One region of the Mahella australiensis 50-1 BON genome, then DNA from elsewhere that is predicted to be linked to it. Evidence: riboswitches for the same ligand, from Rfam matches in the RefSeq annotation. Region 1 holds a riboswitch; each other region holds the start of a gene.
The links. A riboswitch is a leader RNA that binds a small molecule or an ion and turns the genes downstream of it on or off. The one in region 1 is predicted to bind cyclic di-AMP.
Positions count from the first base shown of each region.

Region 2: linked by a shared signal. The riboswitch ahead of MAHAU_RS09560 (CAP domain-containing protein) and the one ahead of MAHAU_RS10235 (NAD/NADP-dependent octopine/nopaline dehydrogenase family protein) in region 1 are both predicted to bind cyclic di-AMP.
Region 3: linked by a shared signal. The riboswitch ahead of MAHAU_RS00030 (C40 family peptidase) and the one ahead of MAHAU_RS10235 (NAD/NADP-dependent octopine/nopaline dehydrogenase family protein) in region 1 are both predicted to bind cyclic di-AMP.

Region 1 is NC_015520.1:2,181,964-2,189,893, forward strand. Features, by position in the region: gene MAHAU_RS10205 (anti-sigma factor family protein) at 1-474, shown strand, start outside; gene MAHAU_RS10210 (hypothetical protein) at 494-1,399, shown strand; gene MAHAU_RS10215 (YqaA family protein) at 1,396-1,989, shown strand; gene MAHAU_RS10220 (hypothetical protein) at 2,178-2,693, opposite strand; gene MAHAU_RS16085 (J domain-containing protein) at 2,706-3,326, opposite strand; partial or broken gene MAHAU_RS10230 (methionine synthase) at 3,464-5,121, opposite strand; gene MAHAU_RS10235 (NAD/NADP-dependent octopine/nopaline dehydrogenase family protein) at 5,118-6,221, opposite strand; cyclic di-AMP (ydaO/yuaA leader) riboswitch at 6,318-6,445, opposite strand; gene MAHAU_RS10240 (GntR family transcriptional regulator) at 6,516-7,271, opposite strand; gene MAHAU_RS10245 (sugar phosphate isomerase/epimerase family protein) at 7,279-7,930, opposite strand, start outside.
Region 2 is NC_015520.1:2,036,361-2,044,290, reverse strand. Features, by position in the region: gene MAHAU_RS15095 (DNRLRE domain-containing protein) at 1-236, shown strand, start outside; gene MAHAU_RS09580 (glycosyltransferase) at 285-1,298, shown strand; gene MAHAU_RS09575 (putative Se/S carrier protein) at 1,304-1,555, shown strand; gene MAHAU_RS09570 (hypothetical protein) at 1,547-2,839, opposite strand; gene MAHAU_RS09565 (hypothetical protein) at 2,999-3,646, shown strand; gene MAHAU_RS09560 (CAP domain-containing protein) at 3,693-4,406, opposite strand; cyclic di-AMP (ydaO/yuaA leader) riboswitch at 4,434-4,569, opposite strand; gene MAHAU_RS09555 (glycosyltransferase family 4 protein) at 4,768-5,763, shown strand; gene nth (endonuclease III) at 5,851-6,492, shown strand; gene MAHAU_RS09545 (sensor domain-containing diguanylate cyclase) at 6,493-7,930, shown strand, end outside.
Region 3 is NC_015520.1:2,778-10,707, reverse strand. Features, by position in the region: gene MAHAU_RS00045 (hypothetical protein) at 30-299, shown strand; gene MAHAU_RS00040 (bacteriohemerythrin) at 319-723, shown strand; gene gyrA (DNA gyrase subunit A) at 766-3,195, opposite strand; gene MAHAU_RS00030 (C40 family peptidase) at 3,302-4,216, opposite strand; cyclic di-AMP (ydaO/yuaA leader) riboswitch at 4,233-4,367, opposite strand; gene gyrB (DNA topoisomerase (ATP-hydrolyzing) subunit B) at 4,543-6,444, opposite strand; gene remB (extracellular matrix regulator RemB) at 6,447-6,740, opposite strand; gene recF (DNA replication/repair protein RecF) at 6,804-7,895, opposite strand; gene dnaN (DNA polymerase III subunit beta) at 7,908-7,930, opposite strand, start outside.

The sequences.
Region 1 (7,930 bases):
TGCGATAAATTCGAACCGTTATTACAAGCCAGTTTAGATGGTGACTTAGGCCCGCCATCACAGGCATCCTTAGATGAACACCTGGCTCATTGCCCGCGCTGCAGAGCCAAGGATGCCATGCTCAGAAGCAGCGTAAACGCCTTAAAAGAATTGAATAAACCTTCAACATCATCTGCTTTGACTACACGCATAATGACAGCTATAGTTCAGGAACGTAAATGGCGCCGAATATGGGCAGTAATAGCTTCATGTATGGGCGCTGTAATATTGGCCGTAATATTGCCTTTGCTCATAAATACGGGCCCGGTTTCTTCCTTGTTGCTAAACAGCGCAGGCTATACCTTCTTCAGGGATATGCTGCTGATGTTGCCGGTTGTAGCAACGTTGTCATGGCGAGCAATGTTTATAATTTTTGCCGTGCTGTTACTCATACCCGCTGCAGTATTGATAAAGAATAACGTGAAGTATATATAAAAGGGATGAAACTTAAAAAATGAGACATAAGTCGTTTATAACACTAATAATAATTATAGCGCTGATATCTTCGCTATATAGTATAGCCGCCCCAATTGACGCCAAAGCCGACAACGACAAAAGGGAGCCGTCAGCCGAGCAGATTTACCGCGATGGCATCCAACGCAGTCACGGTGATCATATAACCGTTCTTAAAGGGCAACAGGTTAAAGACCTATTTTTGTTCGGAGGCAGCGCCGATATAGCCGGTACTGTAAAAAACGATGTCGTAACCATAAACACCGACGTAACGCTACGCTCAACTGCTACAGTAAACGAGAAAGTAGTCATGCTCGGCGGCAGACTAACGCAAGAGGACGGCGCTAAGATCAAAGAAGGTATATATCGCATAGACTCGGGCAAAGACGCAATAAACAGCATGTTCATGGGTTTTGCAGCCTTTGCCGGCTTAGAAATGGCAAAGCTGATGGCGTTGATCGTATTGGTGTTGTCAGCCGTCATAATCAATATGCTACTGGCTGAACATATCCAGAAAGTTATCGATTTTATTGCACCCCAGAAAAATGCGGTAATAGGTATAGGAATAGGGACGGCCATAGTATGGGCGGCTTTATCCGCAGCATTTATACTGGCACGATGGGGGATACCTCTGGTTGCTTTGCTTTCATCGATAGCTGCGATATTGTCATTTATAGGCTTCATAATACTAAGCACCGCAATAGGTTCAAAAATCAATGATAGAATGAACTGGCCAAATGCATCCTGGAGCACGGCTCTAACCGGTTCATTGGTTATCTGCATAGTCGCTGCCATACCAATAGTAGGCATGTTGATAATAGCAGTTACGCTGGTACTGAGCCTGGGCATAAGTGTATCGTATATATTCCATTTAATAAATAATAGGAAAAGGACTTTAAAAGCATGATATCCGCTATCGCACAATGGGCGGACCAGATAATTCCGCTTTTTTTGCAGTATGGTCCTATAGGACTTTTCATACTGTCCATAGGCGAGGTATTTATATTACCCGTGCCGCCCGACGCCGTACTCATACCTATGTCGCTTTTAAATCCGTCCAAAGCCTTATGGTACGGCTTCATAACCATTGCCGGTTCCGCTACAGGCAGCGTTATGGGATATTATATAGGCAAATGGGCTGGACGCCCCGTATTGGCGCGTATGGTTAAACCGGATATGATGCAGCGCATAGAAGACCTGCTCAGCGAACACGGTTCTATGGCTGCCCTGCTCATCGGTTTCTCACCTATACCGGATAAGCCTTTTACCATAGCCGCAGGTATATTCCGCATAAACATCGTGTCCTTTGTCATATGGCTGACCATAAGCCGCAGCATACGCTTTATGTCTGAGGTACTGGCCATTATTTTCTTCGGCGAAACAGCAGTTGCCCTCGTACAGCAATATTTCGGCCCAATAAGCGCCGCGATATGCATTATCGTCGTTATAGCCGTCGCATTTCGATATAGAATGAAAGCCCGCGAGAAAAATTTTTAACATTCCTTTCATACTGTTTTCACAATACCGCTCTGCACATTTATATGCAATGGATACCTTATTTAACCGCTCCAATCTCACGGTTTCGGCGACCAACACAGACCTGATCATTTCATTGTTACCTATGGCTTAGCATAAAGCCTCGCCACTTATGGCTGGGAGAAGTCAGCATTAGCGTAGTTCTAGATTTATCTAAACATAGCCTTCCTTATCCTGTTATGATAAAGCCTTAAAAAAAGCGTATATGCATAGTCATATACCAAAAACGCGACTTGAGCGGCAAGCCACAAAAGGGTCACCGGCCACCGGCCTGATATATTTAATTCATTAGGCAAAAATGCCGATGCTATCTTATACAAGATAAACAATGATAGATTAAAAAACAGCAGCTTTAGTATGACCTCTATCCAACGATCGTGTATCCTCTCTATATAGCCCTTTATTATGCCATAAATACCAAAAAATGCCGTATACAAAAGCGCTATCGATTTCATGGGTATAAGCAAAAGCACCAGCAGCGACGACGCTATATAAAACAGCCAGCCATAGCCTATGCCGATCTCCATGATAACCACAGCCACAAATACCGAACTTATGGCCGTAAAAAACAACCTGTTCAACGGCATGAGTACAGCCAAAAACAACATGGCCATCGTAAGCGCCAGCATCAATCCTGTAAATGCTATTTTATTCGACGTTCTCAATATGCCGCCCCCTTAACAACAAGATATACAATCCCCGCCCATCATCTCACAACAGCAATCAGTGCAATACATGGCAGTGCATAGCTGACACAGCTGCTGCGACTCGTCGTCGCGCCGATTATATACATCTCGGCGAAAACCGCGCGAAGCATTCATCATTTGATTCAAGGCATCCTGATATACAGGATTGGACGGGTCCATATTCACAGCAGTCTGAAAGCTATCGTATGCCACGCCGTACCTACCGCGGCGTGCTGCTATAACGCCTTTAAAGTAATACCATTGTGCGTCACGCGTCGGTATATTATTCAACATGCGCTCGGCATTTACCAAATCGCCCCGATTTATATATTCAGCCACTTTCTGATAATCGCCCTGTTGAGCCCCATAGTTATAATCCTGACTATATGAAGACGATGAATACTGCCCGCTGCTACTATTTCGACCCGAGCTGCCCTTCATGAGCATGTCATAGGCCTCATTTATTTCTTTTAGTTTCTCTTCGGCCAGATCGGATAAAGGATTATCCTTGTATTGATCCGGATGATATTTCCGCACTAACTCGCGATAAGCCCGCTTTATTTCCTCTTCTGATGCCCCTTCTTTTATCCCCAGTACTTCATATGGATTCAATGTATTTCTTCCTTCCCAAGTCTTCGATTGTAATGTCCACCATAATGAGCATATTATATCACATTATAATATGCGCTGCTATGAAAAAAACAGGGGCTAGTGTTAATACCACCGCCCCTGTTTCTCTAAACGTCAGCTTAAAATACGAACTTCTCATGCGCAGCTATGCCGTTGTAAATATTTGAGAGCACATCGCGCAGCCTGCGCTTCTCATCGACGGGCTTACCGCTCTCGTCTACAGCATAACAGGCCCCTCCTATCACCGCTGTTTTGAGCATACCGGCCGCATATGGGTTACCAGCCAATTGCGGAGCATCCAATATGCCCAGCTTGATGGCAGCGGCTATGCACGATGGCTCTATCAAAGCATCTTTGTGTTCATCCAACCTTTTAATGGTGCCTATTATAGCATAAGCATCGCTTATAAGCTGATCCTTCCGTTTCAATACGGCAGGATCCAATGTCATATTAGGCATGCCTTTCAATACATTATCTATCACTGCCCTGGCTATGGCACAGCTTTCCACGACCTCTTCAGGTTTCGCGGCGTGATCGGCCTCGCAGAAGCCCACTACATGCACTATATGCGGCTTTAAGGCCATAGCCAAGTATGTGGAAGCCGCCAACTGGCCTTTGGCTTTATCGAGGTCATCCGGCATAGATGCAAGGCCGGCGCGAACCTGCCTAAAGACCGTGAAAGACTTATCCTGCAACGTGTCTATCATCTCTGTGACGGCCAGCATTTTAGCCAAATCCATAACAGGCGAGATTTGCGGCGGCACATTGAACATCATCTGGGATATATAATATCTCACGCCCATGCTTTTTGCATTATACGCCGCCAAATAGGCTGCTGCTACGCCTATCGCATCGTGAGCACCTCTTAGGCTCCAGTGGTGAGCCTCATTTACCTCCACCGGTATGCCTCTGTCGGCATGCCACTTCATCAGGAGTTGATTCTCGGCTATGGATTCCAATGGTCTGCGCGGTCCTCGTCCATCCAGGCGATTATACCAGCACAGTGGTATAGCGGCCCATGCATTATCAATTGTATCCTTCAACATTTGCGCCATGTCGAATATATCGTTTGTGCCGCTATAGCAGCGTAAGAGTGGATGATTTCCAGTTTGAGCAGCGTCGTATATGCGTTTCAGATCATCAGGCTTTCTGATAGGTACGCCGCCTGCCCCATCCATATCCTCATTCATCTCATCAGGTTCAAAGAAATGCTCCTGCGCATTCTGATCAGGGGCTATGGATATGACGTCCACCAGGCCGGACGATGCTATATCCTTGACACCGGTTATAGTCATATCCAGCGACGGCAAACCGAAATGGTGTCTTATAAGCGGATAAGGATAGCTCTCTCTTATTCGCCCTATCAAATCAGATGCATAAGTCATTTGCCCATTATACATATCCTCATTTTGCAGATATGCCAACGATTCTTCGTCACCGCTCTTGGCAAAGACGTGTTCAAATATACCGAAACGTTTGGCCGTTTCGCAGTTTTGAGGCGTACCGCCAAATAACCATATTATATGTTGCAAATCATATTGTTCTATCAAAGCCTTGAGTTCTTCCAATAAAGGCTCCAATGTCTGAGGCGTTAGCCTATAGCTTATGCCAACTGAATCCGGCTTTTGAGACAATACAACATCTATAAGACGGCTCAAAGGTACAGCCGGTCCTAAAAAGCGCGTTTCATACCCGTATTGTTTTGCCAATTCGAGAAAATTAAGTGGACCTGCTATATGAACGTGTTACCTATAGACGCAGCTATCATCTGTTTCATGCCACCACTCCCCTTCTGATGTCTCCGAAGTATACATAAGTATATATCTCATACATCGACATATCGTCGATACCTAATTTACTTATAGTCCTGCCACACGCCCGATAATCGACGCCGGATACGGTGCAAGCTAGATCTATTATGGCATCTATCGTAGGCGTAGGAACACCTGCCATACGTCCAAAAGCTGATATTGGCACCAAACTGTACGGCACATCCTCAAATATATAGCGCGTATCTGTATTGGACGGCGCCTTTATGCCCTTATATCCTTTATTCTGCTGTATGGCGCTGTACAGGTCATCGGCCTCCACACCGTAAGACACCCTCATCCATTCCAAGGCACTCATGCACTTTACATTTAGCATCTTGGCCACAGCCATTCTCTCATCATCCATACGCTGTATTATCTTAGCTATTGACGGAGATATGCCTTCTATATAATACTCAAATGCCCCGCCCGTGGTCTCTATACGGGCAGCGTTCAACAGCGTGGGCGCCGGATGGAATATAGCGCCTATGTTATTGAAACTGGTTTCCAATACGCTTTCGGCTGGAACAAATTGCGGATATACCTCTTTCAACGCATCCAATACCAACCCCGTTCTTACAGATGGAAGTGCTGCTATTTCTACCGATTTTTTTATATCGAATATGCGAGCCGAGCATGGACCAGTCTTGCGGCAGGCGTATATAAAAGTCGAGGCTTCGGCCACCGTTATCCGGGCATTTACACCGTATTCGTACAGCGTCTGCGAGAATTCGAGGGCCCCACCGGTACGTCCCGGATTCAACACAATTATCTGACCATCCTGCAAATACGGAGCGCACATTTGGGCTATATCGCGATGCCCAACGGCCGGTACTGTCACCATAATGACATCGACGTCCCTTATCGCTTGCCTAATATCAGATGTGACGATTTCAAGTGGTCCATAACCTTCTACAAGTCCTTCAAGATAGATTCCACCCTGCTCTTGTATTGGAATCAGTTTGTCAAATGTACGGTTAAATAGATTGACCTCATGGCCTTTCAGCGCCAGATGGGCGGCCATGGCCATACCTCCATTGCCGGCTCCTATGACAGCAAATTTAGGCATAAAATAATCCCTCCTAAAAATTTTTAATTTTTATTATGGAGGGAGAACAAAAAAGCCACGAACGAGAGCCGTGACTTCTCAAGCTAAATTATAGCCTGCTCCCTCTTCCTACGCTTGCGAGGTTAGCTGACGGGTTCGGGTCGAAAGAGATAACCCTACCTTACGGATTCACCCCAAAAATTGGTTCCCCCGTTTCCCTGACGGGAATTCAGCGTTTTTCATATTTAATTGTATTATTATACTACCATATATCAGAGCAAAATGCAATACCCTTTTTGAATTCTTGATGGTTATTTAGCGTTTTAATTCCAGGTAAAATTTGTATCTATCGCCGCGATAGTAAGAGCGTACGTATTCTATCGGTACGTCGTCTTCATCGTATGTCACACCGATAACCATTATCACAGGCGCCCCTTCCTCTATACCAAGCATAGAAGCTATATAGCTGTCAGCCAATGCAGCCTCCAAAGTCTCTTTAGCCGATACCGGATGCGCTCCGAACTGTTGCTCCAATATATTATACAAGGAACAATGCTCGAGGTCGGCCTTCTCCAATGCATAAAATCTTCTATAGCTAAAATAAGAGACTTCAAATACCATAGGAACACCGTCGGCAAAGCGCAAACGCTCTATTTTTAACGCCGGTTCTTCATCTTCCAGGCGCAACGCTCTCCGCACATGGCTTATATCCTCATGTACTGCCTTAATATCCACGGTTTTTGCCCCGGCTTGCATGCCGCGTTTGTGCATATCCTCACTGAAACTCGACAATTGCATTATCGGCTGGTCCAGCTTGGGTTCGGCCACAAAAGTACCTTTCCCACGCAGACGATACAGCACGCCTTCCTTAACCAATTCGGATATGGCTTGTCGTACGGTCATACGGCTCACGCCATATTCATCGCATAATTCGCGCTCCGATGGAACTTGCATGCCCGGTTTTAAGTCTCCAGCCTCTATGAGAGCCCTCATACGTTCCTTTATCTGATAGTATATAGGTATAGGTGATTCTTTATCTATATCGCTTATATCGATTAAATCTATGAGCAATCGCCTCCTATAGCCCAAGACCTTTCAAAAATTCTACCGCCTGGCGTATATCGGCCTCGGGATCAGCGCCCGCCTCGCGCTCTATAGTAAAGAAACCTTTATAACCCACCTCATCCAATGCTTTCACGTATGCTGGAAAATCCACGGCACCTTGACCTAACGGCATCTCTTCAAAATAATCGCCAATACGGAAATCCTCTATACCCCCATCAGCGAAAAAGCCATATATGATCTCAGGATCGGTTTTTTTCTTCATTATGCCGTCCTTCGCATGCGTATGAACTATGTAGTCTTTTAGATTATACACGCCCCCTACAGGATCATCGCCCGTAACCATTACCAGATTGGCGGGATCATAATTCACGCGCACACCTCGGCTATGCAAGCTATCCAAAAAGCGCTTTAAGGTCTCGGTTTTTTCCGGCCCCGTTTCTATAGCAAAATACGCGCCCACTTGATCCCCGTATTCTCCCAATTGCTCGCAAGCCTCTTGCAATATCTTGTATCTGTCGTGATTCGGATCGGATGGCACTACCCCTATATGAGTGGTCACCACATCTGTCTCTAAATCCCTTGCCAGATCCATTATACGCTTTGAACGTTCTATTCTTGCCGGATTATCTTCTTTTACCGCAAAACCATGCCCACCCATATCGCCG
Region 2 (7,930 bases), 150 kb from region 1:
AGAGCATTGTCACGGTTTTTATAAAAAATGACGGTGCTAACGATGCCATGGTTAAGCTACAGATAAGCCCCGACGACAGCTCATATATAGATGACAGCGATGAGGATGTCTTAGCGCCGGGCATGATGAAAGCCATGGTGCCTGCACGTTTTGGGCGATATCTTCGCGTCGCATATCGGTCGGTAAATATAGCCGAATCCACATCGTTGCATATATGCTATCAGGCTCAACTATAGAGCCTGTATGCCATCCCTCCTTTTACATATACGATTAGGAGGGGAAATATGCATACAATTATATATCCGCCTACTATAGATTATTACTGGCTCTACCAACGGCCGCAGCAGTTATTAAAATATTTATGCCGAACTGGTGAATATAGGGTGATTTTTTATAATGCCCCAGTTTGTATACCTCAGCATGAACCCATACAGGAAGTGGAGCCCAATTTCTATGTATGTACCAAAAAGGTGAGTATAAATATAGGCAAACTGGAAGAACGACCAATATTATGGATAACTTATCCGCCAAATATAAAATATATAGACAAATTGCGCGAGCGATTGGTGGTATTTGACGCTATAGATGATGCCAGCGAGGATTTTGCAGGATGGGCCCATGGTATACCGGAGTTGGTGCGGCGTGCTGATGTGATATTTGCGACGTCTAAAAAACTATGTGATGAATATAAGACACGCCATCCGCACGTTTATCTATGCCCAAACGGGGCCGATTATGATCATTTTGCATCAAATGGTAAAAACCCTAGGCCTGGTGATATGCCCAATGGAGAAAGACCTGTGATAGGGTACAGCGGTGCCATTGCTTCCTGGCTGGACTGGCAGCTTATAAAATCCGTGGCCGATAGATGCAAACAATGGGATTTTGTCTTTATAGGCCCTTTGTATTTTAATTTTTCCGATGTGGCGCACGGTAGCAATATATATTACCTTGGGAGAAAGGCGTATGAAGAGTTGCCATGCTATATAAACTGCTTTGACGTGTGCGTGATACCGTTTCGCAAGAGCGGCATGACCGATGCGGTAAATCCGGTTAAATTATATGAGTATTTAAGCGCCGGCAAGCCTGTGGTGAGTACCGATATATATGAATTGGAGGATATACCTTTTGTGTCGGTTTCCAAAAATACAGACGAATTTGTTAAAAATATAACTTATTGGATTGAAAGCAATGATGAGGAGCATGTAAAGCAACGGAGGGAATTCGCAAGGGCTAATTCATGGGCCGAAAGGGCAAAAAGGGTATCGGATGTTTTAGACGGTATGATTCGGAGGTGAACTTTATGATGGACCGCGTGGTGGTCGTGCGTTCAAGGCAACAGGCTTTTGCCCTGGAAAACTATCTTTTTTCCAGGGGTATAAAAGCAGCCATTGCTTCTACGCCGGTAGGTTTGGGTAAAGGTTGCAGTTTATCTTTATGGTTTTACGCCAAGGACACCTCTCTTGTAGCATCGGCTATAAAGGCATTGGGCATAGAGATAATAGGTATTTACCAAAAAGACAACTTAAATCGCTGGTTTAAGGTATCATATTGATAACCATTTTCTCAATAGAGCTATTACTCCTTTCTTATGCAAAGTTTTGGCCTTTATGTCGTTATTAAGCTGTTCCAGCGGTTCTATGGCATCGAGAATTTGCTGATATTGCCGGTCTGCGTTTACCAATAATTGAAGCAGATCGGCTTGTCGCGTTTTTATTTCGTTTACTTGTGCCGATATCCTTTCCATGACCATATCTATGACTGTGGTGTCATCCAAAGCGCTTGCTCGTATCTGTTTATCCTCCGATAGATATTCATGCGTTTGCTGATACGATATGGGCGGGACGGAGTTTATTGTGCCGTTCATATATCCGTAAACAAGGTTCAAATACGGCAGATTTTTGTCTATATATGCAAAATATTCGATCTGAGTGTTTTCCGGTAAATGTACCGTATCGTTATACTGCCATGTGTTCCCGCTGTCGTCCGAGCAGGCGCTATATATATCCCCGCCGTTTAACCACGTAATCCATAGCTTTTGGTCAGCGTAGGATATAATGGGACGCATGGCATCGATGCCTTCAGGCGATATAACGCTTGATTTTTTTATAACCTTGTTTTTTTCTCTGTCTAAATCTATAGAACCATACTCTACGCATATATGGTTTTTATATACGTTATTCCATACAATATGCATCATATTGCCATGTATCAAAAAGGCAGGATAGCCCGGACTTTTGTCACCTGATGTGATGGCTTCGGGTGACGACCATATCCCGAATTCATTATCGAAACCCGCATGATATATAGCGTAGCTCTTTTGATCCTTATCCCGGTATATTATATGTATATTACCGTTGAGGTCAAAATCCACCTGAAACTGGCTCATAAGACGGCCGAGATTGATATGACCTATTTTAAGCGTCTTCCATTGACCATTATGCCAGAAGTAATGGTACAACGTCCAGTCGATGCTGTTGTATAGATTGCCCATGGCGAAAAATACATGTATGTCTTTGCCTAGGAGTTTTATCACTGGATACTTTATAGAATAACGCGAAGGCTCGTATTTTGTAAGCACTTGTTTATCCCACTGTTGCCCGGCGAAATGAAAGTACAATATTTCCCCCGACGACGATTGACATATAAGATGTATATGACCTTTAACATCTACATCAGCTGAAAATCCCGGCGGCACGTCTTGAATAATAGTCCCGGCTTGTGCCGATAATTGGCCATTATCCACAGACCGGTATTCCAAACGATTTTTATCGCTGTAGATATACCATAACCGGTCATCGGTTTTTATTAGGGCTTTGGTGACATTCTGTATCCCCATGCTGATTTCCTCCTCTCTTGCTTATGCGACGTGAATAAGTAATCACATAAGAATTATATGTGAATAAGCGAAGATTTAGGATAAATTTTGTAACACTTATATGCTTGGCGGAGTATATTAATCATAGAAAACATAATCCATAAAGGGAGGGTATAATACATGCCTGATAAAAACGATTTATTTACTATTATGCAGGAACCCTACGAGGGGCTTCCAACAGAATGCATAATAGCGGATAAAGTATATGATTCATGTTTCCAGAGGGAATGTGAGCCGGCTGTCAGTCTGGCGCTCCCAACCGGAGGTCCCTTCACCTATCTTTATACTCGATTTGAATCGGGTTTTATAGTAGATGGGACGCTCACCATAACCCCAATCACCGGCAGGCCTAACTTCGCAAGGGTACGCTTTGTATTCCGAGTACCGTTTACAGCGATATTGCGCGATGACTGCGCCTGCCCGGCGACTAATGTCGAGCTGAACGGATCGGTGGATTTCAGCAAGGATATTGCTATGTATATACCGACGTCATCTGATGAATTCAGCTTTGATATCGTTATAGAAACCCGTTCACAGATATTGAGGGCGGAGATGGTAAATGGCAGCCTGATATTGGCCATAGGTGTATTTGTGGTTGTCAAAGTGATAGGCAAGGTCCAATTGCTGATTGTAGCTAGGGGTTTTTGCCCGGCACCCAGAGAATGCGAGGAGATATCGCCGGATGATATCTGCGCCGATTTTATGACGCAGCCATTGCCGGATTTCTTCCCCCCGCAGTTTACCGGTGAACCGTACGAAGAGCCATAATGGAAGGTATCAAAGGCGGAAAGCACGCTTTCCGCCTTTGAGCCGATTATCTGCCTATAAACATTTCTACCACTATTTTACCGCCTTGATAGTCCACTATACCTACGCCTACATGCGTGAACGTGCCGTTTAGTATATTGGCTTTATGACCGTCCGAATTCATAAAAGCCAGGTGAGCCTTTAAAACACTGCTGTTTTTGGCTATATTCTCACCTGCTGTGCGGTAGGTTAAACCGAATTGTTTCATCATATCAAAGGGTGAGCCGTAAGTAGGCGATGTATGGGAGAAATAATTTTTATCCCTCATGTCCTGTGCTTTTAATCGCGCTACACTAGCCAACTCCGGGTCGATGGCCAAGGCTTTTAAACCGGATTTAACGCGTTCCTCGTTTATATATCCTACCATTTCGTTCTCTTCCGAGGTCAGCGCATAGTCTTCATCGGACGTCACCGGTGTGGACTCGGTATCACCAGCAGCAGGTGCGGCAGGCGTTGATGGCTTTGGAGCGCTCGATGTATTGGGGTACGATACAGTAAGCGGTTGTTGGGCAACAGGCTTTGTGCTCGACGAATCCGGTATTGCTGTATTGTATGTTTCATTGACGTTGCGTATGACGGCATATCGTACAGAAGCGATATTATCGGCGGTTGTTATATGATACCTTGACGGAGCACTGTATCGCACCGTGTAGGTCTGGGCTGCTTTAGACGCCGGCATAAAGGCGAATAAAGCCATGGCACCGGCTATGCCGGCGGACAACAATATGTTTTTTATAGATTTAATGAGAATCTCTCCTTTCTTCGCTTACGGGGTTAGCTGACGGGTTCGGGACAAAGGATTCCCTACCACATTAGTGGATTAGCCCCTGTATAAATTGGTTCCCCCGCTCCGCGCGTATGCGCGGATTAAGCGATTCGCAATAATTGCTTAATATTTTTAACATAATTGTAACAATTATTAAACGATACAGCAAATGTCTATTTGAGCCGCAACCGGGCATATTATATGTTATGGCTTAAATAGATTGAAATACAGTATGATATATTATGTTTTTAATCGTTTTAATCAATGGTGCATATGGATACCATAGTTCACCAGCATGGTGTATTAGGAGGCTAACATGAAAGTATTGTTTCAAATAAGGCCGGATTTCGAGAACAATGTCGCGGGCGATAGCATCCAATTGCTAAATACAAAAAAATGTTTGGAACAATTGGGAGTGGATGTAGATATAAACGTGGATACAAATGCTTATCTTGAAACATATGATGTAGTGCATATCTTCAACACAACCCGTATAGCCGAGACGTATAATTTTGTTTTAAACGCTCTACAACAGCATAAGTCTATAGCGTTGTCAACTATATATTGGGACATGAGCGAATACTATAATAATACCGGGTCGCCTAAAAGCAAGCTGGAGATATGGAACAGAGCTTACCCATTGCGAAAGTATGCCATGGATAAAGCTGATATTTTGTTGCCTAATTCGATGGCTGAAATGCAATTAATAAAGGAACAATATGGCGTTAATACGCCTTATGAGATAGTGCCGAATGGAGCCGATGCTGCTTTTGCCAAAGCGGACGCATCGGATTTTGTAAATGCCCATGCCGTATATAATTTTGTATTATGTGTTGGTCGCTTGTCGCCCCGCAAAAATCAATTGGCTCTTATAAAAGCGATGAGGGATATAGACATACCGCTGGTGCTCATAGGCTCAGTAAGCGATGGCGGCTACGCCCAGAAATGCCTTTCGGCCGGAAATAAAGTTTATTATATGCCATTTATGCCACAGCAGAAATTGGCTTCGGCATATGCCGCGGCTAAGGTGCATGCGCAGCCCAGCTTTTTTGAAACCCCAGGGTTGGCCAGCCTTGAAGCAGCTATGGCCGGATGCAATATAGTGATCACCGATCGCGGTGGCACCAACGAGTATTTCAACGATATGGCATGGTATTGTAATCCGAACGACATAAATAGTATAAAGGCAGCTTTGCTGGATGCACTAAGCACGCCTAAAAGCAACAGGCTTTCCGAGCATGTATTGTCGCATTTTACGTGGGATAAGGCCGCTCAAAAAACATTGGAGGCATATAATAAAATATTGAAATAAACGCTACCATTTTAATATATTTCTATGGTATAATGAAACTTAGATATATTGCTGCATTTTGCAACAGAAGGAAGTTGAGATTAAAGTTTGAAGACAAGAGATGATATAGAGCATATACTGGATATACTGGCTGACTGCTATCCTCAGGCAAAAACGGCTCTGGTATATTCCAATGCTTTTGAATTGCTGATCGCTACTATATTATCAGCGCAAAGTACCGATAAGCAGGTGAATAAAGTAACCGGCAAACTATTTGGGAAATATAAAACGCCGGAAGATTTTGCGGCATTGGAGCCTCAAACGCTGGAAGAGGAAATAAAGAGTTGCGGTCTTTATAGGACTAAAGCCCTAAACATCATAAATATGAGCAAGATATTAGTAGAAAGATATGGATCGCAGGTGCCGAGTGATCCGGATGAGTTGCAAAAGCTTCCCGGTGTGGGACGCAAAACGGCCAACGTAGTGGTGAGCAACGCGTTCGGCAGGCCTGCTATAGCAGTGGATACACATGTTTTTCGAGTAACACACAGATTAGGATTGGCAAAAAGCTCTACGCCTCTTGGTACGGAAAAAGAATTGATGGCATGTATACCCCGGGTATTGTGGTCGCAGGCACATCACTGGTTTATATATCATGGTAGAAATGTCTGCAGAGCTAGGCAGCCAAAATGCGATGAATGTAGGTTGAGGCAGTATTGTGATTTTTATAATAGCGAAGCGGGGTTATAGATGGATGAGCTTAGAGGATTAGAAAATAGGATTATACTAATAGAACTCTATATAATGGCCGTGGCCTTTATATATGCTTTTATTGCGTTGCGTGGCAACGTAAAATTTGACTATTATATGTGGGCCATATTGCTTGTATTGATATCAGCCTTACTGAAAAGCCGCATGAGCAGACATTTGACTACAGACAGCAAAGCGTTATTCTTAGGCATGCGCGTGATTGACGCGGCGTGTATAGCCGTTTTTATGCTCATCGAAGGTTATCAAACCCCGTTTGTCTTTTTCTATTCGATATTGATATTAGCCAGCGCTATGGCTATGGGCAGCCGAATAGGTTATGCGGTATTGAGCATAAGCATGGTATTTTACATAATGGTATTTTTATCCCACTATAGCGCTAAACCGGGTATGTTGATTCAATTAGTCACAGCTTTATTTTATATTTTGATGACGGCTTCTATAGCTATTTTCAGTTTAAGGATAGTAAGCAACTATGAAAATAAGCAACATGAATTAGAGCAGACGAACGATCAATTGCGCAAAACCATAGCCGAATTTTATATGTTACAGCAAGTGGATACCGCTATAAGCTCCATACTTGATACCGATCGCTTGCTCAATACGGTAAATGACGTCATATTAGGCGTTATAGGTCCTACTTATTCTTCTATACTGTTGTTCGATGAAGAAAAAAATTCATTATCGGTCAAAGCCAGTAACATGGAACCGGATAAAATAAAGGCTTTCCTTGAGAATGATAGTCATGTGCTTTGGCTTTGTCTGGAGGAGCAGGGTGCGATACTTAAAAATCACAAATTCAATCGAGACTTTACATTAAGTGATCCTAGCATAAACTCTTTTATATGTGTGCCATTGTCTATACGAGGCAAACGCTGCGGTATGATATTGGTGGAGCAAGAGCGCCTTGATGCCTTGACTGAGGATCAATTGAGACTGCTTAAGATAATTGCCGATAATTTAGGCATATCTTTGGAGAATTCCAGATTATATGAACGGATGCATAAAATGGCTATATTGGACGGCCTTACACAGGTGCATAACAGGATGTATTTTCAAGAAGCTTTTGAAGAAGAATTACACAAAGCTAAAGGCAAATACCCTTTAACCATAGCAATTGGCGATATAGACGATTTCAAGAAGATAAATGATATTTATGGCCATATAGCCGGTGACAAAGTATTAAAGGCCGTAACATCTATATTAAAAGACCATTTGAGGCAGGGCGATATAATAGCCAGGTATGGTGGGGAAGAGTTTGTTATTATACTGCCGGGTGTCGACATGAATCAGGCCTATAATATAGTGGAACGTTTGCGCAGACGCATAGAGATGCTTACGGTGTCTGAAGAGGGACATGATATCTCAGTTACTATAAGTTTCGGTATAGCTTCATACCCCGAATGCGGTTGGACTACGC
Region 3 (7,930 bases), 960 kb from region 1:
ATATCATCTATAGAGAGGTGCATACATAAGTGAGTATATTTGAGTCAATTATGCTGCTTTGCTTTGGAGCAGCGTGGCCTTTTTCCATTTATAGGTCGTATAAATCCAGGTCTACCGCCGGAAAAAGTCTGATATTTTCGGTGCTTTTGCTGGCCGGATATATGTCCGGAATATTGCATAAGATTTTCTATAACTACGATAACGTCATAATACTCTATATAATTAACAGTATCATGGTAGCTATAGACATATTGCTATATATACGCAATAAAAAATATCAGGAGAGTACAGAAAATTAATACGGAAAGGGGGATTTCAATGGCTATACAGTGGGATCAGTCACTGTCGGTGGGCATTGATGAAATTGACAATCAGCATAAAGAACTTTTCAGCAGGGTTAATGCTCTTCTCGATGCCTGTAATCAAGGCAAGGGCAAACAGGTCGTAGGTGAAATAATAGATTTCCTCGGCGATTATGTGGTTACGCATTTTGGCGCCGAAGAAAGATACATGCAACAATACGGCTATCCGGATTACGATGCACATAAAGCTATGCATGATGGCTTTATCGATAGCTTCAGTGAGCTCAAGAAGAAATTCGAAAGCGAAGGCCCCGGTATACAGCTAGTGCTGCTAACCAACCGCACAGTAGTCGATTGGCTTATAAATCACATAGGCAATACCGACAAAGCATTGGGTGGATTTTTAAAAACAAAAATGTAGTGCTGTAATAAAAAGCCGCGGGTTTGATCCCGCGGCTTTTTATCAGTCCTCGCTTTCAAACTTCGCAAGAGAAACTATTCTCTGACCGTTTTCCACCTTCATTAATGTCACGCCCTGGGTATTGCGCCCCTGTACCGGTATACCCTTGACTTCCAGGCGTATTATGATACCGTCAGACGTTACCATCATTATCTCATCGTCTTCATGCACCACTTTTATAGCTGCCAGCGGTCCGGTCTTCTCAGTAATCTTCATGGTGATAATACCTTTACCACCGCGACTTTGGCTTCTGTACTCTTTAAGCGGCGTACGCTTGCCGTAGCCGTTTTCGCTTACCATAAGAAGGTCTGCGGATTCATCTACCAGTTCCATATCTATCACTTTATCGCCCTGATTGAGCTTTATAGCCTTGACTCCACGGGCGGTTCTGCCCATGGACCGCACATCATCCTCCGGGAAGCGGATGGCCATTCCCTCTTTCGTGCTTATGATAACCTCATTCTCGCCGTTGGTCAGTTCAACGCCTATCAGCTCATCGCCTTCGCCGAGGCCTATGGCCATAAGACCATTTTTATGGATATTATCGTATTCTTCTATCGATGTTTTCTTTATATAACCTTCCCGCGTAGTCATTATAAGGTACTTTTCGTCATCTATATGCCTTATAGGTATGACGGCACTTATCTTTTCACCTCCTGACAAGTTCAAGAGGTTTATTATAGCTGTACCTTTGGCCTGCCGACCTGCCTCCGGCACATCATATGCGCGCATCATGTATACCTTCCCTTTATTAGTAAAAAACAGCATATAGCTATGCGTAGAGGTAACAAATATGTGCTCAACAAAATCCTCGTCCCTGGTCTGCATGCCGGTTATACCCTTACCGCCGCGCCGCTGGGATTTATAAGTATCCAACGGCAAGCGTTTTATGTAACCGAAATGAGTTAGGGTTATGGCCACTTCTTCGTCCTGTATCAAATCCTCTATTTCCATTTCGTCGGCTTTACTGCTTATCTGAGTACGCCTGTCATCGCCGTATTTATTGCGTATAGTTTTAAGCTCGTCCTTTATTATCTTATATACCATGCCCTCATCGGATAACACACGGCGTAAGTATTCTATGGTGCTCATAAGCTGAGCATATTCTTCTTCTATTTTATCCCTTTCCAATCCGGTCAAACGCCTGAGCCTCATATCCAATATAGCCTGGGCTTGTTTATCCGACAGATTAAACTGAGACATCAACGCTTCTTTGGCTATTTGGTCTGTCTTGGACGAACGTATAAGCGCTACGATGGCGTCTATATGATCCAACGCTATGCGTAGACCTTCCAGTATGTGAGCTCTAGCTTCGGCTTTTTCTAGATCGTATCGGCTACGCCTTACTATGACGTCTTTTTGATGGTCTATATAGTAATAGAACATCTGCTTTATATTGAGTACTTTAGGCTGATTATCGACCAAAGCCAGCATGATGATGCCGAATGTATCTTCCAGGCGCGTATGCTTATATAACAGATTTAACACGACATTTGGGTTTACATCCCGCTTTAAATCTATGGCGATGCGCATGCCCTCTTTATCGGATTCGTCCCTTATATCAGCTATTCCGTCTATCTTTTTATCTTTTACCAAATTAGCTATCTGTACAACGAGATCAGCCTTGGTGACCTGATATGGTATCTCGGTTACTATTATGCGCGATCTTCCGCCGGGTAAAGGTTCTATAGATGTTTTTCCCCTTACCTTTATTCTGCCGCGACCGGTATGATATGCCTGTTTTATCCCGTCTCTTCCCATTATAATGCCGCCGGTAGGGAAATCCGGCCCTTTAAGTGTTTTCATCAATTCGTCTATGGATATATCGGGATCATCTATTACCTTTATAGCCGCATCTATGGTTTCTTTAAGATTGTGCGGCGGTATATTGGTGGCCATGCCCACAGCTATACCGGCTGAACCGTTGACCAGAAGGTTGGGAAAACGCGAAGGCAATACAACCGGTTCTTTTAGTGTTTCATCGAAATTCGGTATAAAGTCGACGGTTTCTTTATCTATATCGGTGAGCATCTCCATAGCCAGACGCGATAGGCGTGCCTCGGTATAACGCATAGCCGCCGGAGGATCATTGTCTATTGATCCGAAGTTGCCATGTCCGTCTACTAATGGATATCTCATGCTGAAATCCTGTGCCATACGCACCATGCTATCGTAAACCGCAGCTTCGCCGTGCGGATGATACTTTCCGAGCACGTCACCGACTATCCTGGCCGATTTTCTGTATGGCTTATCGGGCATCAGCCCCAATTCGTTCATAGCATAAAGTATGCGACGGTGCACCGGTTTTAAACCGTCGCGCACATCAGGCAGTGCTCTACCCACTATGACGCTCATAGCATAATCTATGTATGAATGTTTCATCTCTTCTTCGAGATTTACCTCTATAACCTTTGTTTGTTCTTCTTCGGGCATCTATATTCCTCCATATGTTTGCATACTCTTCTATATATTATATCATATTTTCGCATAAAAAAGCGGCGAGCTTTGATCATCGCTCACCGCTTTGCTATTATACTTCTTATCTTACAACCCTTTTAGCTTGTATGTAATGGCTCTTATACCATGACTCATTTAAGCTATTTATTGCTACCTTGCGACCAGGATTTGGTGAATGTATAAACTCATTGCCGCCTATGTATATACCCATATGATAACCGCTGCCGCTGCTCTTGAATACTATCAAATCACCGGGCTGCAAATCGCTTTTGGCCACGGTGGGGGCATAGCTGCCGAAACCCTGACCGTCAGATGTACGTGGTATGGAATATCCGAATTTTTTGTATATATAATATGTAAGACCCGAACAATCGAAAGCGTTCGGCCCTGCCGCACCATGCACATAGGGCTTGCCCAATTGCTGTTCGGCAAAAGCTACTATCTGCGATGAAATCGAAGATGAACGCGATGAAGATGTAACATTAGAAACAGGCTTGGTTTTCGTTATGTACTTCGAAGATGCCCATCCGCTATAATTGCCGTATTTCACCTGACTCCAACCATTTTCCTCAGATAATACAGTCACTTGGCTTCCTTTGGGCATAACCGTTATTCTTGCGCCCGATGTGCTCGGAGATTTACGCAGTATTAAACCGCCGTTGGCTGTTACCCAGCCTGGAGCTACCGCAGTATTCCCACGAGATGCCGTTGCAATACTACCCGATGATATCTTTATGTAATCCGCAGACATCCATCCTGCCTTGCCGTTAAAAACCACATTGTACCAGTTGCCACTTTTATCTTTTACCGTAACTTTATCGCCTTTATAAGCGTTGGTCAATATACTCGAAGATGTACTTGGCTTGGATCGAAGGCGAACGCCGCTTCCGGTCACTGTACCTTGTGATGCAGCCATAGCGCTTGTACCAAAAACGCTGCTGAAAATAAAACCTGCGCTTATAATAGCTGCCGCCACAGCTTTCTTATAATCATTCATTTGCGTTGAACACAACTCCTCCTACGTTATTTCGCTTCCGAGGTTAGTTGACGGGTTCGGGAACGAAGGATTCCCTACCTATTAAAAGGATTCACCCCACCAAAAGTTCCCCCGTACCCTGCTATAGGCAGGGATTCAGCCAGTCGTTTTTTTACTCAACGCATATTATTATATTACTCCGTTTATAGCTCGTCAAAGCTCAAATCCGGTCGTTTAAGTCGATTATCTTCATTTATCTCACGTATTGTACGTTTTACTAATTATTAAGCAAATATTAAGAAATTATTACACAGATTAATAAAAAATTAACCGGGCAATTGCCCGGTCTATATATCGAGGTTTTTCACAAGATGTGCGTTGCTGGCTATAAATTCCCTGCGCGGCTCCACATTATCGCCCATAAGTATGGTAAATATCTCATCTGCAGCTATGGCATCCTCTATGGATACTTTCAACATGGTACGTTTAGCCGGATCCATGGTAGTATCCCATAACTGTACCGGATCCATCTCGCCGAGTCCCTTATATCTTTGCACTGTTATCCCATCACGCCCTATCCTGGTCAACAATTGTTCCAATTCCCTGTCCGAGTATATATAATACTCTTTTTTACCCTTCTCAACCTTGTATAACGGCGGCTGCGCTATATACACGTTGCCATTTTCCAATAATGGACGCATATATCTATAAAAGAACGTAAGCAACAGTGTTCTTATATGGCTGCCGTCCACATCGGCATCCGTCATGCATATTATGCGCTCGTACCGTAGCTTTGATATATCGAAGTCCTCGCCTATACCCGCTCCAAAAGCCGTTATCATGGCTTTTATCTCTTCATTGGACAATATCCTGTCCAAACGCGTTTTTTCTACATTCAATATCTTACCACGCAAAGGCAGTATAGCCTGGAAACGCCTGTCACGGCCTTGCTTGGCCGACCCACCTGCCGAATCGCCTTCCACTAAAAATATCTCGCACAGCTTCGGATCTCTCTCGCTGCAATCAGCCAATTTACCCGGCATCGATACGCTTTCCAGCGCGCTCTTGCGCCTGGTAAGCTCACGCGCTTTGCGGGCGGCCTCTCTCGCTCGAAATGCGCTTATGGCTTTTTCTATTATGATCTTGGTTACGGACGGATGTTCTTCAAAATAAGTGCTCAAACCATCCGATACTATACTGTCCACAATGCCTCTGACCTCGCTGTTGCCAAGCTTTTCCTTGGTTTGACCCTCAAATTGTGGATCGCTTAGCTTCACGCTGATTATAGCCGTTAACCCTTCGCGCACATCATCGCCAGAAAGGCTGGGTTCGTTGGGTTTTAGCATGTTAAGCTTCCTGGCATAGTCATTTATAACCTTGGTCATAGCCGAGCGAAAACCGCTCAGATGGGTGCCGCCTTCCGGTGTTTCTATGTTATTGGCAAATGCATAGACGCTCTCAACATAACTGTCATTATATTGTATCGCCACTTCTACCTGTACATCGTCGCGCATACCGGAAATATATATAGCTTCTTTATGAAGCGGACTTTTATTCTTATTTAGATACTCTACGAACGAGACTATGCCGCCTTCGTAATGGAATTCCTCTTTCTTATCATCGCGCTCATCTATAAGTGTTATGGTTACTTCTTTATTTAAAAAGGCCAATTCCCTAAATCTGTTGCGCAATGTATCATAATTGTATTCTAATTCTTCAAATACCTGATAATCAGGCTTAAATGAAATCGTCGTTCCGGTTTCATCTGTATCGCCTATCACCTCAAGATCAGTTACGGGCTTCCCTCTTTCATAGCGCTGACGGTATATATGGCCGTTTTGTTTCACCGTAACTATTAGCCATTCTGATAATGCGTTGACCACCGACACGCCGACGCCATGGAGTCCTCCTGACACCTTATATCCACCGCCACCGAATTTACTGCCGGCATGGAGCATAGTCAGCGCCACTTCCACGGCCGATCTACCTGTCTTAGGATGTATCCCAACTGGGATGCCTCTACCGTTATCCTCCACTGTTATCGAGTTATCTTTATGAATGATAATCTTTATTGTATCACAAAAGCCTGCTAGTACCTCATCTATGCTGTTATCCACAACCTCGTATACAAGATGATGGAGCCCCCTAGGACCGGTGCTCCCTATATACATACCCGGCCTCTTTCTGACCGGTTCTAATCCTTCTAATACTTGTATTTGCGACGCATCATAAGCTCCGCTTTCAGCCAATATTATTTCACCTCTTTGTAATTATTGTCAAAATATATGTTTTGATCAGTAGCCATTCGTCTAGCCAATGTGACTGACGAAATTGGCGACATATATATCGCATTTCTACCGTCTATATCGGTTATTATTAAGGATTTCGGTTTTTCATCACCGAATGCATCCTCTATAAAACCTTCATCTTTTGCTATTTTCAAAAACTCGATGTTGCACTCCGCAGATTCTATGATATCGAGGTTTATTATAGCTATTATATTTTTAGTGGGCACAACCACATCGCTGCCTATATGCATTATCATGGCATTTCTCCTTAATAAGCGCTAGTATTATTATACCACATCAGCGCCTTTATAGCCAACATGCTATATCGATACCTGTCCATTCTCGACATAGAAGAATGTTTTTTTATCATATTGCTCCAAATAATCCGATTTCCGGATACATGTCATCATGGTCTGGTATCTTTTCATATATGACATCAGCATATTTTGCCTCATTATATCCAGCTCAGACATAACATCGTCAAGAAGCAGCACTGGAGACTCACCTATCAGATCTTCGGTAACCTCCAATTGCCCGAGCTTCAATGATAGCGCAGCCGTCCTCTGTTGGCCCTGCGATCCGTAATAGCGCATGTCCATGTCATTTACGAGTATGATCATATCATCCCTGTGAGGGCCTATAGTAGTAGTTCCCATATTAATATCTGCATCAAACCGCTGATTTAAAGCGCTAATAAAGTTTTGCTTTATATTGCCGCTAAGGCTTAATGTACTTTTATATCTTAACTTCAAGTTTTCTTTATGGTCGGTTATATACTCATGTATATCCGAGACTTCGGCGCATATCTTATCCACAAAATATAATCTTTGTTCCAAAAGCTCGGTGCCTATATATGCTAATTGTTCGTTCCATACGGCAAGGAGATCGCGCGATGCATGGCCGTATTTTATATCCTTTAACGTCTTATTCCTGTTTTCTAAGATTTTATAATATTTTTGGAGATTATACAGATAATCCGGTTTTATCTGGGATATAAATATATCTATGAAACGCCTGCGCTCCTCCGGTCCTTCTTTGACCAATTTCAAGTCTTCGGGTGAGAATATAACAGCGGTTACGATCCCCATCAATTGGGCTATACGGTTTATATATTTACCATTGACCTTTATACGCTTAGAACCGTTTTGAGGTATCATCATATTTACATCAATCTCGCCATCCTTTCGGATAACCTTGATGTTTATGAAAGCATCTTGTGCTCCTTGCCTTATCATATCTTTATCGCGTGAGGTCCTATGAGATCGGCCGGCACTTGTAAGATATATTGCCTCCAGTATATTAGTCTTGCCTGCACCGTTATCTCCCCAAAATACATTTATGCCGATATTAAAGTTTATCTTAACGTTATTGTAGTTTCTATAATCAGTTAACGTTAATTCTTTAATATACAATACCCTTACCTCTTATCCCATTCTTACGGGCAAAA